Regions from separate parts of the Arthrobacter sp. BI5 genome, predicted to be linked through region 1. Evidence: riboswitches for the same ligand, from Rfam matches in the RefSeq annotation. Region 1 holds a riboswitch; the other holds the start of a gene.

Region 1 (7,797 bases):
GCTATTCCTCGCCCCCGTGGCCGGGCTGGTGGCCGACCGCTTCAACCGCAAACAGTTGCTGGTCCTGACGCAGTCCGCGATGGCGCTGCTCAGCGCGGCACTGGGCCTGCTGGTGCTGTCCGGCGCCGCGCAGCTCTGGCACGTCTACATCTTCGCCCTGCTGCTGGGCGTCGTGTCCGCCCTCGATGCGCCCGTGCGCCAGACCTTCGTCTCCGAACTGGTCCGCGACGACTACCTGCCCAACGCCGTCGCCCTCAACAGCGCCTCCTTCAACGTGGCCCGGATGATCGGCCCCGCCGTCGCCGGGATGCTCACCGTCGCCATCGGTCCCGGCTGGGTCTTCCTGGTCAACACCGTCACCTTCCTGGCGCTGCTGCTGAGCCTGGCCAAAATCCCCGCCGCCTCGCTCCGGCAGCTGCCGCGGGCCCCGGCCGGAAAGGGCAGGATCCGCGAGGGCCTGCGCTACGTGCGGTACCGCCCCGACATCGTTGTGGTGCTGGTGGCCGTGTTCATCGTGGGCACCCTGGGATTGAACTTCGTTCTCTTCATCGCCGCCATGGTCGGCACCGAGTTCGGCCTGGATGCCGGCGCCTTCGGCCTGATGAACTCGATCATGGCGATCGGTTCCGTCGCCGGCGCGCTGCTCTCCGCCGGGCGGGGCCGGCCGCGGATGCGCGTGATCTTCGGCGCGGCCGGTGCCTTCGGCCTGACCTCGGGCCTCGCCGCGCTGGCACCGAACTACTTCTGGTTCGGCGTCGCGCTGGTGCCGGTAGGGCTCTTCGCGATCACCATGATGACGAGTGCCAACGGCTACGTCCAGACCACTACGGACCCGGTGATGCGCGGCCGGGTGATGGCCCTGTACATGGCGATCTTCATGGGCGGCACCCCCATCGGCGCGCCGCTGGTCGGCTGGGTGGCGAACGTGGCCGGCGCGCGCTGGTCGATGGGTGTTGCTGCGGCCGCCGGGGTGATCGCTGCCCTGATCGGCATGGTCTGGATCGTCCGGGCGCAGCAGTTGCGGATCGCTTTCAACCGCCGGGCGCGGGGCTTGCGCTACTTCCGCGTCGTCCCCGGCAATTCTTTACGGGCGGATAACCCGAAGGAAAACCGGCCGGAAAACCCGGACGGCGCCGCCCGGGAGGAAAACCCGGACGACGCCGTCGGCCGCTGACCCGCCCCGGCCGGGACGGCGCCGGCGCTACTTCTTGAGCTCGCCGACGACGAAGTCGATGCACTCGAGCAGCGCGGAGACGTCGTCGGGTTCGATCGCCACGAAGGTGGCGATGCGCAGCTGGTTCCGGCCCAGCTTGCGGTACGGCTCGGTGTCCACCACGCCGTTGGCGCGCAGGACCTTGGCGATGGCTGCGGCATCGATCGAGTCGTCGAAGTCGATCGTGGCAATTACATTGGACCGGTCCTCGGCCCTGGCCACGAAGGGGGTCGCGTAAGAGGAAGCCTCGGCCCAGCGGTAGATGCGGCCTGCCGAGTCTGCGGTCCGCGCGGCGGCGAAGTCGAGGCCGCCGTTGGCGTTGAGCCACTGCACCTGCGCGTCCAAGGTCACCAGGGTGGCCAGCGCCGGAGTGTTGTAGGTCTGGTTCAGCCGCGAATTGTCGATCGCCGTCTGCAGGTCCAGGAAGTCCGGAATCCAGCGGCCGCCGGCTTTAATCCGGGCGGCGCGCTCCAGCGCCGCCGGGGAGAACAGCCCCAGCCACAGGCCGCCGTCGGAGGCGAAGTTTTTCTGCGGCGCAAAGTAGTAGACGTCGGACTCGGCGACGTCCACGTCCAGGCCGCCAGCCGCGGAGGTGGCGTCCACCAGGACGAGGGAACCTGCGTCGGCACCGGGCACGCGCTTCACCGGCGCGGCGACTCCGGTGGAGGTCTCATTCTGCGGCCAGGCGTAGGCGTCGACGCCGGCCTCGGCCTGCGCCTCGGGGCGGGTGCCGGGCTCGGACTTGATGATCGAGGATTCGGCGAGGAACGGTGCCTTGTTGGTCGCCGCGGCGAACTTTGAGCCGAATTCGCCGAAGGAAAGGTGCTGGGCCTTGTTCTCCACCAGGCCGAAGCTGGCAATGTCCCAGAACGCCGTGGAACCGCCGACGCCAAGGATGACCTCGTAGCCGTCGGGGGCGCGGAAGAAGTCACTCAGGCCGGTCCGGACCGACCCCACCAGGTTCTTCACCGGCGCCTGGCGGTGCGAGGTGCCGAGCAGCTTTGCCGACGCCGCGGACAGGGCCTCCATCTGCTCCGGCCGGACCTTCGACGGCCCGGCGCCAAACCGCCCGTCCTTGGGAAGGAGGTTCGCGGGGATCGTGATGCTGGTGTCGCTCACAGTGGCTCCAATTGTCGGCTGGGTGCGTGGCGTGGCTCGGACGGGTCCCGCACCGGATTCGGCTGGGCCCGCTCTATATTCTGCCCGACGGCCACGGCCGGGCGGGAAAACCGTCCGTCATAGTCCGGTCATTGAGGCGGACGCCGCCGCGCCGGACGCGCATCCGGTTCCGGCTCCGGGAGCGGGTCCGCGGAGCTGCGGACAGATTATCCGGAGTAATTCAAAATAGGCTAGGCTGTGCGGTGACGTACGGCGGATCTCGCCGGGGCGCATCCTGCACGCTGTACGGTGGGAATGACGCAAGGACGGCGCTCGAGGAGCTGAGCTGAATGACGGATCTGATCGATACCACCGAGATGTATCTTCGGACCATCCTGGAACTTGAAGAAGAGAACATCGTCGCCCTCCGCGCCCGCATCGCCGAACGGCTCCGCCATTCCGGCCCCACCGTTTCCCAGACCGTCGGACGGATGGAACGGGACGGACTCGTGGTTGTTTCCGGGGACCGGCACCTCGAACTGACCGACACGGGCCGGAAACGTGCCATCGAGGTCATGCGCAAGCACCGCCTGGCCGAGCGGCTGCTCGCCGACGTGATCGGACTCGACTGGGCGTACGTCCACGAGGAAGCGTGCCGGTGGGAGCACGTGATGAGCGAACGGGTCGAACGCCGCATCTTCGAAATGCTGGACCATCCGACTGTGTCTCCCTACGGGAACCCGATCCCCGGCCTCGCCGAACTCGGCGGGCTCCCGATGGCGGAACGCGGCGGGGTGGTCAACCTGCTCGAGGCGATGGCCGGCTACGGCGCGGATTCCAGGATCACCGTGAACCGGCTCGCCGAGCCGATCCAGGTGGAGCCGGAGCTGCTGGTCCAGTTGGACGAGGGCGGAATCCGTCCCGGAGCCAGGGTGTCCCTGGAGCGTGTGGGGGAGTACATCTCGGTGCGGGTGCCGGACATTGAAGGTGCGCTCGAACTGCCGCCCGAGGTCGCCGCCCACGTCTTCGTTACGCTCGGGTAACTCCGGTCACCGCTGCGTCCGCGGAGCCGCCGCGAAGTTATGCACATGCGAGATAACGGAATTATTACTGCTTGCCTTAATCCCCTATAGTTGATGACTAGCACCGATACTAAAGCGTTATCTGATCCGAAGCCGAGCTCTGCCAGCGGATCAGCACAGCGAGTCACCTTCTGGCAGAGGCGGGGGAACCACAACCGGCTGCTGATTCAGCAGCCTTGGGGTGAAGTCCGCTAGCGGCAAGCAAACACTATGAGGGATCCGCTGAGGGTGCCCTTGTGTCTGGATGCTTGCACCGGCGGACCGGGTCTTTGATCTCTCTGACCCGAATCCGACAGCTAACTTCGCAGGCTATCCAGAGAGGAACCCTTCTTGACCACCCAGACCGTCAGGGGCCGCCGTCGTGCGACCGGTCCCGCTCCGGAGCCGCGCCCGGCCGCCGTCGTTCTCACCGAGCGCCCGCGCGATGCGCACCGCGACGAGCGCCGCGGGCGGCGCAGCGCGTTCCGCCAGGTAACCGACTTCGCCGCCGTCAGCGGTGTGGGTCAGAAGGCCGGCATCGCCCTCGCGGCCACCGGGCTGGTCCTCACCGTCGCCGTTCCGGCCACCGGCCCCGTGATGGCCACCGAGGCCGCCAGGACCGGCTCGGTTTCCGCCGCGGCGCAGCCCGAGGTCAAGGCAGCGGCCGCCGAAATCAACTTCAACCGCACGGCGGTCACCACCAAGGGCGACCCGGACAGCAAGCTCAAGCAGCTGCTGAGCGCCCAGTCCGTCGGCACCATCACCCGGGCGGCGTCGGCCGGCAGCCTCGGCGCCCCGCTGGACGCCATGGTCACCGCGTCGCCGTTCGGCTACCGGGTCAGCCCCATCACGGGCGCCGTGGGCGAATTCCACCGCGGGCAGGACTATGCCGCGCAGTGCGGCACCGCCGTTCACGCCGCCGCGAGCGGCACCGTGACTTTTTCCGGCTGGCACCCCTACGGGGGCGGCAACCGGGTCGTGATCGACCATGGCAACGGCCTGGAGACCACGTACAACCACTTGTCGTCCTCCAACGTCCACGTGGGCCAGCAGGTCTCGCGCGGCGATGTGGTGGCGATGAGCGGAACCACCGGCGCCTCCACCGGCTGCCACCTCCACTTCGAGGTGATGGTCAACGGGGAAGTCGTTGATCCGCTGGGCTGGCTCTAAGCCGACCCGAGGGACGACTCGCATTTCTGTGACACGCCGTGATCTGAATGTGACATTGAGTCCCAACTGTTGTACCGTATGAAGCACGCCAACTTCTCCGAAGTTGGCGCTCTTGAGTGGATTGCCTAACTCTGCCACCGCTCAAGGTCCGTTCGCATGACATCGTCTGGCAGGGGCGGGGGAACCAATTTTGGTCTTCGCAAGAAGACCTTGGGGTTAAGTCGCAAAGCTTCCCAGGAAGCGGCGCGGCCGGGTGACTCCCATCCGAATCCGACAGCTCACCTCGTAGGCATTGGGAGAGGCTACTTTCGTGTCTTCACGCCACAATGCTGCGCGTTTTCGCGCTGGCGAGGCTCAGTTGAGCCCGCTAAATTCCACGCTCTGCGCTGCCCTTGCCGGCGCCCGGGCTGGATCACGCAACGCAGTTCCCGCTTTTGGCGCGTCTTCGCAGTACACCCTTCGCTAAGAAACCCGTTTCGGGGCGATCCGGCGTACCCCCAAGATGCCGGAGCGTCCTCAGTCCCGCCTGCATGCAGCGCGGACACTTAGGATCACGAAAGAGAGAACTAAATGACTACTCGTGCAAACATTGCACGCCACCGCGCGGAGGTCACCAAGACCAACTCGCTGGCTGTCATTGCTAAGGCCGTCGGCGACAACGCCGGTGGTATGGGTCGCCAGGCCGCGGTTATCGCTGCAGCCTCCGGCCTGGTTCTGACCAGCGGTATCGCAGCCAACGCTGCCGAGACCAACGTTCAGCGCGAATCGACGTCCGCTTCCGCCATGGAAGTACAGTCCAACGCTCCGGCCACGATTTCCGCGGCCTCCACCATCGCGATCTCCTACGAGAAGCCCGCGGTCAAGACCGCGCCGGGCCCCGTCGTCGAGGCTCCCAAGCCCGTCGTACAGGTCCAGGAAGCCAGCACCGACGCAACCGCGCCGGCAGCGGGCTCCACCGCCACCACCGGCACCGCGACCACCGCCTCCGCGGCCACCAAGGCTCCGGCCGCCGTCAGCGGCATGGGCGCTTCGATCGCCGCCGCTGCGTACGCCCAGATCGGCGTCTCGCAGGACTGCACCATGCTGGCTACCAACGCGCTGGCCGCCGTCGGCGTCAACTACCATGGCTGGCCGGCAGGTTACCTGTCCCTGGGCCGCACCGTGAGTGCTGCCGAGGCACAGCCGGGCGACCTCGCCTACTACCAGAACGGTGGCATGGGCATGGCCCACATCGCCGTTTACGTCGGCAACGGCATGGCCGTCCACGGCGGCTGGAACGGTGGAACCACCGCGCTGTACAGCGTCAACGTCGGCTCCGGCCCGGTCTTCATCCGCGTCGGCGGCTAGGACCCAGCCCCGGGCGTCAGCCCGAAGCGTCGTGACAGGACCCCTGCCCCTGCGGCAGGGGTCCTTTCCGTTAAGCCGCAGGCCGCCGCGTTGCGGCGCGGGGAGACGCGGCACAGAAAAATTCGGCAATCCGGGCCTTGGGTGTTTACTCTTGTGGTGTCGATCCATAGCCCGACCATGCACAGGGCAGCCGGCCCTAGTGCCCCTGGCGGGTGCGGCCGTGAAGAGGTATGCGGATGCGCACTCTCGTTCTGAATGCTGGATATGAACCGCTGGCGGTAGTCACCTTCCGTCGGGCGCTGGTCCTTGTATTGACCGGAAAGGCCAGCGTGGTGGCCGAAGGGGACGACCCGGTGGTGGGCCCGCAGGACATCCTCGGCCGCCCGTCGGTGATCCTGCTGAACCGCTACATCCGGCCGCGCTACAACACCCTGACGGCTGTCAGCCGCAGGGGAGTGCTCCGCCGCGACAGCCACCGCTGCGCCTACTGCGGCAAGGCTGCCCACACCATTGACCATGTACAGCCCAAATCGCGCGGCGGCGCGGACTCGTGGGAGAACCTTGTGGCCGCGTGCCTGCGCTGCAACAACGCCAAGGGAGACCACACCCCGGCGGAGATGGGCTGGAAGCTCGGTTTCGTTCCCGGGCCGCCCAAGGGCACCATCTGGCAGATCAAGGAACTGGAGAAGCCGACCCCGGCCTGGGACCCGTTCCTGCTCCCCGAAAAGGCGCACTGAGCCCCTGCCCTGACGGCGACGGCCGCCGCGGCCCGATGCGGCTAGGCTGGTCTGGTGGAATTCGACGCCGTTATCCTCGCCGGGGGCCGGTCCTCCCGCCTCGGTGGCGTGCCCAAGGCCGGGCTGATGGTCGACGGCGCCACCCTGCTTGGGTGGGCGTTGCGGGCTGCCCGGGACGCCCGCCGGATCGTCGTCGTCGGCCCCGTTGCCGGTGACCTTCCGCCGGGCGTACTTGGCTGCCGCGAGGACCCGCCGTTTTCCGGGCCCGCCGCAGCCATCGCCGCCGGTGTCTCCGCCCTCTCCACTTATGGCTCCGCCGAGCAAGAAGCCGAGCAAGCCCCAGCGGCGCAAGGCTTCGGCGCGCCGGGCCCCGACGGCCTGCCCGGGAGACCTGCCGCCGAAGCTCCGGCGCCGCTGACCCTGGTGCTCGCCTGTGATATGCCCCGCGTCGCCGGCGCCGTGGCGGCGCTGCTGGAGGCGGCGGCCGAGGACCCGGCCGGGGACCCGGCGGGTGCGCGGGACGGTCTGGTGGCGGTCTCCGCGGACGGCCGCACACAGCCCCTTGTCGGGCTTTATGGCACGGCTGCGCTACAACATGCTGTGGCCGACGCGGCCCGTCGGAACACCCTCGAGGGGGGCTCGGTCTTCGCCCTCCTTGCTAGTCTTGAGCTGCGGACGATTCCGGTTCCGCCCGGTTCCACGGACGATGTGGACACCTGGGATGACGCCTCCGCGCTGGGGGCCGCCAGCCCGGGTCCGGGCACGTCCGGGGCGCTCCGGCCTAATTCGACTTTGGAGGCAAACGGTGAAAAGCCAGGATGAAACGCTTGAAGACTGGTGCCGCGCGCTGCTCCAGGCCCTTGAACTCGAAGATGTTGAGATCGACATCAATGAAGTGCTGGGACTGGCCGGTGTGGCCGCGCACTCTGTCGTGCGGCCCGCCGCGCCGCTGACGACGTTCATCGCCGGTTTCGCGGCCGGCCTGGCATCCGGGTCCGGGCAGGCGCCCGACGGCGTATCGATGCAGGCGGCCATGGGCGTGGCACGGAAACTTGCCAAGGAATACGCCGCCGCCGAGGCCTCCGGGGCATGACCCCCGCGCCCCCTCTCAGCGAAAGCAACCCTGACCAGGAGAGTTCCGTCCAGGAAGGGGCGGCTGCCGGCCAGCTGG
Region 2 (7,797 bases), 190 kb from region 1:
CGAGGGCACCAGCGGACTGGGCTTGTCCATTGTGCAGTCGATCGTGGAGGCCCACGGAGGAGCCGTCGAGGTGACTTCCCGGCCGGGCCGGACGGAATTCGCCGTCCGGCTGCCCGCGGTACCCCCGGCGGCGTAGCCGGCTCAGCCGGCCAGCCGGCCGCGAGGCTTCCGGATCTCGACGTCAACGCAGGTGGTGGACTTCCACAGGCCCCGCACAGCTTGGCCCTAAAGCCCTCATATGGGCCGCCGGGAAAGTTGAGCCATGACGTTCACAGACCAGGCTCCAGGAACCCCGCCCCACCCTGCGGCGGCGACGCCGGCCGGACCGGCAATAGCCGGTGCGACCGAACCGCCCGAAGCGGCCGAAGCGGCCGCCGGAGTTGCGGCCGCCGGCCCCGCCCCCGGCGGAGTCGCCCTGGCCGACGCGCCCTGCCCGGACCCGCTCGCCGCAGCGTTCACCGGCACTGCCGGCAGGCGGTTCCCGGTCGATACGCGCACCACCGCACCGCTGCTGGATGTCACCATCCCGGTCTTCAACGAGGAACGGGACCTTGAGGCCTGCCTGCGCCGGCTCCACGCTTATCTTGTCGGTCTCTTCCCGCACTCCTTCCGAATCACGGTGGCGGACAACGCCAGCACCGACGGAACGCTCCAGACGGCCGAACGCGTGGCCCGGGAGCTCCGCGAGGTCAACGTGGTCCACATGGCCGAAAAGGGCCGCGGGAACGCGCTGCGCAAGGTGTGGCTCGCCTCGCCGTCGCCGGTCCTGGCGTACATGGACGTGGACCTGTCCACCGATCTGGCGGCGCTCGGCCCCCTGCTGGCCCCGCTGATTTCCGGCCATTCCGACCTCGCGATCGGGACCCGGCTGACCCGCAACTCGCGCGTGGTCCGCGGGCCCAAACGGGAATTCATCTCGCGCAGCTACAACCTCCTCCTGCAGTCCTGCTTGGGCGCCCACTTCAGCGACGCCCAATGCGGCTTCAAGGCCATCCGGGCGGACGTGGCCCGGCAGCTGCTCCCCCACACCCTGGACAACGCCTGGTTCTTCGACACCGAGCTGCTGGTTCTGGCCGAAAAATGCGGCCTGCGCGTCCACGAAGTCCCGGTGGACTGGACCGACGACCCGAACTCCAGCGTGGACATCGTCCAGACCGCCCTCGCGGACCTGCGCGGCATGGCCCGGCTGAGCCGGGACCTGGTCTCGGGCCTGATCCCGGTTCCCGAGCTCCGGGCCGCCCTGGCCCGCGGACCGCTGCCGGCCACCTCGCGCGGCCAGGAACAAAGCCCGGGCGGAGGCCTCTTCGGCCAGCTCGTGCGTTTCGGCAGCATCGGGGTGGCCTCCACCCTCGCGTACCTGCTGATCTTCCTGCTCTGCCGCGTAATCATGGACCCGCAGCTGGCCAACTTCCTCGCGTTGCTCAGCACGGCCGTGGCCAACACCGCGGCCAACCGGCGGTTCACCTTCGGCATCCAGGGCAGCAGCCAGGCGGCACGCCACCACTTTGAGGGCCTGCTGGTGTTCGGGATCGGGCTGGCCCTGACCTCCGGCGCACTTGCCCTGGTCCACGGCGTGTCCGGCGGCACCCCGGACCGCTGGCTCGAGCTGGTAACCGTCACCGCCGCCAACCTGACCGCCACCGCGGTCAAATTCCTGCTCTTCCGGCTGGTGGTCTTCCGCCACCGGCCCGACCCGGCGGCTCCGAAGCCCGGCGCCCTCGCCGCGGCTTCGTCGCACGGCTCTACCGACTCCGCCCTCCCCCACACAGAAACGGCCAAGTAAATGACCGCAACCATCAACCCCGCCACCGGAGCCCCGGCCGGCAGCCCGCACGCGTCGGCGGGCGGGCCCACAACGACGCCGGCTAACCCGGCAGCTCCCTTGCCGCCCGCCGTGCAGGGCCGCCGCGCACGCCTGCTGTTCGGGCCGCAGCCGCGGTGGGTGCGGCCCTCGGCGGCCCTGTTGCTGGTCCTCACCGCAGTGTTGTACCTGTGGAACCTGGAAGCCACCGGCTACGCCAACTCCTTCTACGCCGCGGCGATCCAGGCCGGCACCAAGGACTGGACCGCGCTGCTCTTCGGCTCGCTCGACGCCGGCAACGCCATCACGGTGGACAAGCCGCCGGCCGCGCTCTGGATCCCGGCCCTTGCCGGGCGGATCTTCGGCTTCTCGGCGCTGAGCATGCTCATTCCCCAGGCGCTGATGGGGGTGGCCGCCGTCGGGCTTCTGTACCTGACGGTCAAACGGGTGTCCGGTCCGGCGGCTGGCCTGCTGGCCGGCGGCGCCCTGGCGCTGACGCCGGTGGCCGCCCTGATGTTCCGGTTCAACAACCCGGACGCCCTGCTCACCCTGTGCCTGGTGCTGGCCGCCTACCTCACCACCCGGGCCATCGAGAAGGCTGGCTGGAAGTGGCTGGCCGCCGCCGGCGCCGTGATCGGCCTGGCCTTCCTGGCCAAGATGCTGCAGGGTTTCCTGATTGTGCCCGGACTGACCCTGGCCTACCTGTGGGCGGCGCCCGCCACCCTGGGCCGGCGGCTCCTGCACCTGCTCGCCGCCGCGGCGGGGATCGCCGTCGTGGCCGGAAGCTACCTTGCACTGTTCCAGCTGACGCCCGCCTCCACCCGGCCCTATATGGCGGGATCGGAGACCAACAGTTTCCTGGAACTCACGTTCGGCTATAACGGGCTGGGCCGGATCACCGGATCCGGCGGCGGGATGCCCGGCGGCGGCTTGGGTGGTAACGCCGGCGGGCCGGGCGGCAGCGGCAACGTGGGCTTCGGCGGCGCGGCCGGGATCACCCGGATGTTCGGCGCCAGCTTCGGCGGCGAGGTGTCCTGGCTGCTGCCCGCGGCCCTGATCCTGCTGGCCGCCGGGTTGTGGTTCACCCGCCGCCAGGCCCGGACCTCGGCCACCCGCGCGGCGCTGTTGCTCTGGGGCGGCTGGCTGCTGGTCACTGCCGGCATCTTCAGCTTCATGAGCGGCACCGTGCACCCGTACTATGCCGTGGCGCTGGCACCGGCCATCGCGGCGTTGGTTGGCATCGGTTCCGTGGAACTGTGGCGGGGCCGTTCCTACTGGCCGGCGCGGATGGTGCTGGCCGTGACGGTGCTGGCCACCTCGGCGTGGTCCGCCGTGCTCCTTGGCCGCGACCCCGCCTGGCTGCCAGGGCTCCGGGTGATCGCCGTGGTCCTGGGCGTCCTGGCCGCCGCGGCGCTGCTGCTCCGGGTGGACAGCCTGGCGGCGCTCCCGGCCCGGTTCCGCAAGGCTGCCACGGCCGGCGTCGTGGTCCTCTCACTGCTGGCGGGCGGCCTGGGCACCACGGCCTGGACGCTGGCGACGGCGGCCCAGCCGCACTCCGGGTCGATCCCGACGTCGGGGCCCACCGCCTCCGCGATGGGCGGCGGCTTCGGGGCGGCCGGCAGGCCGGAGGGCGACGGCGGAAGCGCCGGCACCAGCGGTGCGGGCGCCGACGCCCCCGGCGGACCCGGCGGGGAAACGTCTTCGGCGGAGCTGACCGCCCTGCTGAAGTCCTCCGGCGCCAAGTGGTCCGCGATTGTCTCCGGCGCCACCCAGGCCGCCAGCCTGGAACTCGCCACCGGCACCAGCGTGATCGCGCTGGGCGGCTGGAACGGCGGTGACCCCTACCCCACGCTCGCGCAGTTCCAGGCGATGGTGGGCCGCGGCGAAATCGGCTACTTCATCTCCGGCGGTATGGGCGGAATGGGCGGGGGCCGCGGCGGCAACTCCGAGGTCGCCAACTGGGTCGCGGCCAACTATCAGGCGCAGACCGTCGGCAACACCACCGTCTACAAGCTGGGGGCCTAGCCGCCGTGAAGGACACCCTGAACCTCCGCACCGGACCGACGCCGCACCGTCCCCGCTCGCGGACTAGGCAGGCCGCTGGGCGGCGCACGCGTTAGCCCCGCCGTTTCGACGGTTCCCCGCGCACCCGATGCTTCCCATCAGCTGGTGGGCAGGGAACCGTCGAAACGGGCCTGCCCGCCGCGGACCTGAAAGCAAGACGCCACTCCGCGGCAGCCATGTGCCGTTACCTAAATGTGACATCTGAGTGGAAGTCCGGTACCGTTTTAGGGTGCGGTCATCGATCTAGCCGCATATCCGGGCTGACGCCAAACTCTGCCGCTTCCCGGATTCCCATGGACCAGGCAGAGACGGGGAACCCAGAGTTCCCGGGCATTCTGCATCCATGCACCCTTGGGGTTAAGCCGCCACGTCGAGATTCCGTGCGGCCGGATTTCGCATCCGAACCCGACAGCTAACTCCGTAGGCGTTGAGAGGCGAACATGACTGAATTCAAGGTACCCGCACGCCCAGAAGGCGCTAAACGCACGTCCGACGCCGAGAGCGCGCGCCACCGCGCCGAGCCGGCGAAGCGCGTTTCGGCCCTGTCCCGCGCCGGGCTCAGGACCAACGGCAAACGCGCCGCCGTCGTAGTGTCCGCTTTTGCGGTCCTGCTGGGGGCAGGCGCGGCGGGCCAGGCGTCCGGCACGGCCGCGCACACCGCCGACGCGGCCAAGGACACGGCAGCGTCCCTGCAGACCCTGGACTTTGAACGCGTCGGCAGTAACGCTCCTGCATCCCCCGCCGCCGCGAACGTGGAGGCCCAGGCGGCCAAGGTCGCGCCCGCCAAGGCGAAAGCCCCGGCCAAACCAGCTGCCAAGGCCCCGGCAGCGAAGGCCAAGCCCGTAAAAGCCCCGGCGCCCGCTCCGGCGAAGCCGGTGGCCGTCGACGATCCCGCCGGCGCGCAGGCCTATGCCGCCGCCCAGCTGCCCGCGCACGGCTGGGCAGCGAGCGAGATGCAGTGCCTGCTGAAGCTGTGGACCAAGGAATCCGACTGGAAGACCACGGCCACGAACCCCAGCAGCGGCGCCTACGGCGTGGTGCAGTCCCTGCCGGCCGAGAAGATGGCCAGCGCCGGCGCAGATTACCGGACCAACTACCGGACCCAGATCAACTGGGGCCTGCAGTACGTGCAGGACCGCTACGGTTCGCCGTGCGGCGCCCTGAACTTCCACTACGCGAACAACTGGTACTAAGCCACACGCACCGCGGGCCTTGCGCCCGGCTGGAGGAGGCCCCGGATCCACAGGATCCGGGGCCTCACGTGCGCCTGCCGCCGCGCGGCCCGCGGAATACGGGGCCAGTGGACGGCTAGCCGCCTGAACGGCTGGGGATGTATTGCACCGCCCATTTGTTGCCATCCGGATCGGCGAAGTAGACGAAATGCCCCCAGTCCTGAACGTCGATGTCGCTGACGTCGACACCGTTGTCCTTGAGCTGCCGGTGCGCCGCCTGGATGTCGTTGACCACCAATTGCAGGCTGGGGGCGGTGCCGGGCGGGGCATCGTTGAGGCCCTCGCCGATCGCGATAGAGCAACCGGAACCCGGCGGCGTCAGCTGGACGAAGCGGATGTTCTCCGCGGGGCGTTCGTCGTAGTCGGCGTTGAAACCGACCTTGTTCACATAGAAGTCCTTGGCCCGGTCCACATCCGAGACGGGGACAAACACCAGTTCAAGTTTCCAGTCCATGGGCACAGGCTAGTCCCGGACGCGTGCCGCCGGAACCCTTGACCGCAGGACCTGTTAACCGCACCTCGAGGGGCGGCACTGAACCCCGGTTGCTAGACCGCGATGCCGTACAGGCGGTCTCCGGCGTCGCCCAGGCCGGGCACAATGTAGGACTTCTCGTTCAGCTTTTCGTCGATGGAGGCCAGGACAATGGTCACGTTGGCGTCCGAGAGCTCTTCTTCCAGCTTGGCCAGGCCCTCCGGGGCGGCCAGCAGGCAGATGCAGGTGACGTCCGAGGCGCCGCGCTTGAAGAGGAACTTGATCGCCTCGCGGAGCGTGCCGCCGGTGGCCAGCATGGGGTCCAGGACGAAGATCTGGCGGTCCGTCAGGTCCTCGGGCAGGCGCTCGGCGTAGGTGATGATGTCCAGCGTCTCTTCGTCGCGGGCCATGCCCAGGAAGCCCACCTCGGCGGTGGGGACCAGCTTGGTCATGCCTTCCAGCATGCCGAGCCCGGCGCGCAGGATCGGGACCACCAGCGGGGTGGGCTTGGTGAACGCGGTGCCGATGGTGGTGCTGACCGGCGTCTCGATGGTCACCGGTTCGGTGCGGACGTCCCGCGTAGCCTCATAGGCGAGGAGCGTGACGAGCTCCTCGGTCAGCTGGCGGAAGACCGGGGACGGGGTGTTCTTGTCCCGCAGAACGGTGAGCTTATGGGCGACCAGCGGGTGGTCCACAACGAGAGTGCGCATGGGTCAAAACTATCACCCGGACGCTGAGGACCGTCCCCCGGAGCCGGGGGTATCGGCGTCGGCGGCGGCACCAGCGGCGGCGTCGTCCGGGGCGGGGTCGCGCAGGTGCGCCTCGTTGTCGAACGTCGGCGCGGGGCCGGTGTGCTCCCGGTGCCGCAGCACATGGAACAGCCGGTGGGCCAGGATCACGATCCCCACCCAGCCCAGTCCCAGCGCCCAGCCGAAGATCACATCGGTCATCCAGTGGTGGCCCAGAAAGACGCGGCTCATGCCCATCAGGAAGATGAACACCGCGCCGGCCGTGATGAAAGCCACGCGGGCCACGGTTCGCTGCACCTGCAGGCAGGCAAGGTAGACCACCAGCCCGATCACCACCGTGGTGTTCAGCGTGTGGCCGCTGGGGAACGACGGCGAATCCTCGTAGGGCGGCACCGCGTCGGCGTGGTCGGGGCGGGTCCGGCCGATCAGCTTCTTGCCGACGGTGGTCGCGGTGATGGAAGCGGCGGCGGCGCCCCCGATCAGGATCAGCGGCCGCCAGGTCCGGGAGACCCAGATCAGCCATGCCGTCAGGATGCTGGCCAGGATCGGCATGCCGATCCCGCCGCCAATATTGGTGAAGCCGGTGACGAACGCGTCCAGGCCAGGGCTGCGCAGCTGTTGCATGAACGACAGCGTCGGCTTGTCCAGGCTGGCCAGGCCGGCGTCGTCCACGACGTCGTCGTAGACTTCCGCGCTTGTCAGCGCCAGGGCGACGACGACGACGCCGCCGATCAGCATCGTGATCCACAGCGCGGCGTACGGGACCACCCACCTGCCCCAGCGCCGCATCAGCCAGCTCTCAGTCTTGGTGCTCAATGCCGTCTCCCGACTTCCCGGTGCACCGGCCAGGTGCACAGCTTGCTTAGTGTCGAAACTATCATTGAGCCATGACTACCCCCGAGCCCCGCCATGCCGAATGGATGGGCCTGGCCCTGGCCGAGGCTCGCCGGGCGCTGGCTACCGCGGACGTGCCGATCGGCGCCGTCGTGATCGGGCCGGACGGTTCGGTGCTGGGCGCCGGCCGCAATGAACGGGAGGCGCTCGGGGACCCGACGGCGCACGCCGAGATGGTGGCGATCCGGGAGGCCGCGGCCCGGCTGCGTTCGCGCCGCGCCCTGGCGGGCCTGCACGACGACGGCTGGCGGCTGGAGGACTGCACCCTGGTGGTGACGCTGGAGCCGTGCGCCATGTGCGCCGGCGCCGTGGTGCTGGCCCGGATTCCGCGGGTGGTCTTTGGCGCCTGGGACGAGAAGGCCGGGGCTGCCGGCTCCGTCTTCGACATTCTCCGCGAGCGCCGGCTCAACCATTGGGTGGAGGTCTACGCCGGGGTCCGGGAGCAGGAGTGCGGCTCGTTGCTGCGGGATTTCTTCGCCGGCCACCGCGGGGCCTGATACTCCCGTTCGGACGGCGCCGCACGTAATGCGTCACGTGTAGCGCACCGGCCCGGCTACCGCTCGGCGGTGGCCGTGGTGGACGCCC

Evidence for each region. A riboswitch is a leader RNA that binds a small molecule or an ion and turns the genes downstream of it on or off. The one in region 1 is predicted to bind cyclic di-AMP.
Region 2: it holds a riboswitch for cyclic di-AMP, as region 1 does, so the genes downstream of both, AC1MED_RS03285 (aggregation-promoting factor C-terminal-like domain-containing protein) here and AC1MED_RS04170 (M23 family metallopeptidase) in region 1, are expected to answer to the same signal.

Annotation. Positions count from the first base shown of each region.
Region 1 covers NZ_CM155264.1:876,393-884,189, forward strand. Annotated here, with positions in the region: gene AC1MED_RS04155 (MFS transporter) at 1-1,174, shown strand, start outside; gene serC (phosphoserine transaminase) at 1,202-2,332, opposite strand; gene AC1MED_RS04165 (iron-dependent transcriptional repressor DtxR) at 2,662-3,354, shown strand; cyclic di-AMP (ydaO/yuaA leader) riboswitch at 3,506-3,719, shown strand; gene AC1MED_RS04170 (M23 family metallopeptidase) at 3,724-4,542, shown strand; cyclic di-AMP (ydaO/yuaA leader) riboswitch at 4,690-4,848, shown strand; gene AC1MED_RS04175 (NlpC/P60 family protein) at 5,113-5,889, shown strand; gene AC1MED_RS04180 (HNH endonuclease) at 6,126-6,626, shown strand; gene mobA (molybdenum cofactor guanylyltransferase) at 6,681-7,448, shown strand; gene AC1MED_RS04190 (DUF6457 domain-containing protein) at 7,432-7,719, shown strand; gene AC1MED_RS04195 (molybdopterin-binding protein) at 7,716-7,797, shown strand, end outside.
Region 2 covers NZ_CM155264.1:681,511-689,307, reverse strand. Annotated here, with positions in the region: gene AC1MED_RS03300 (HAMP domain-containing sensor histidine kinase) at 1-136, shown strand, start outside; gene AC1MED_RS03295 (bifunctional glycosyltransferase family 2/GtrA family protein) at 263-1,783, shown strand; gene AC1MED_RS03290 (glycosyltransferase family 39 protein) at 1,784-3,826, shown strand; cyclic di-AMP (ydaO/yuaA leader) riboswitch at 4,125-4,307, shown strand; gene AC1MED_RS03285 (aggregation-promoting factor C-terminal-like domain-containing protein) at 4,306-5,058, shown strand; gene AC1MED_RS03280 (glyoxalase superfamily protein) at 5,174-5,551, opposite strand; gene upp (uracil phosphoribosyltransferase) at 5,644-6,279, opposite strand; gene AC1MED_RS03270 (phosphatase PAP2 family protein) at 6,292-7,107, opposite strand; gene AC1MED_RS03265 (nucleoside deaminase) at 7,206-7,709, shown strand; gene AC1MED_RS03260 (DNA glycosylase AlkZ-like family protein) at 7,766-7,797, opposite strand, start outside.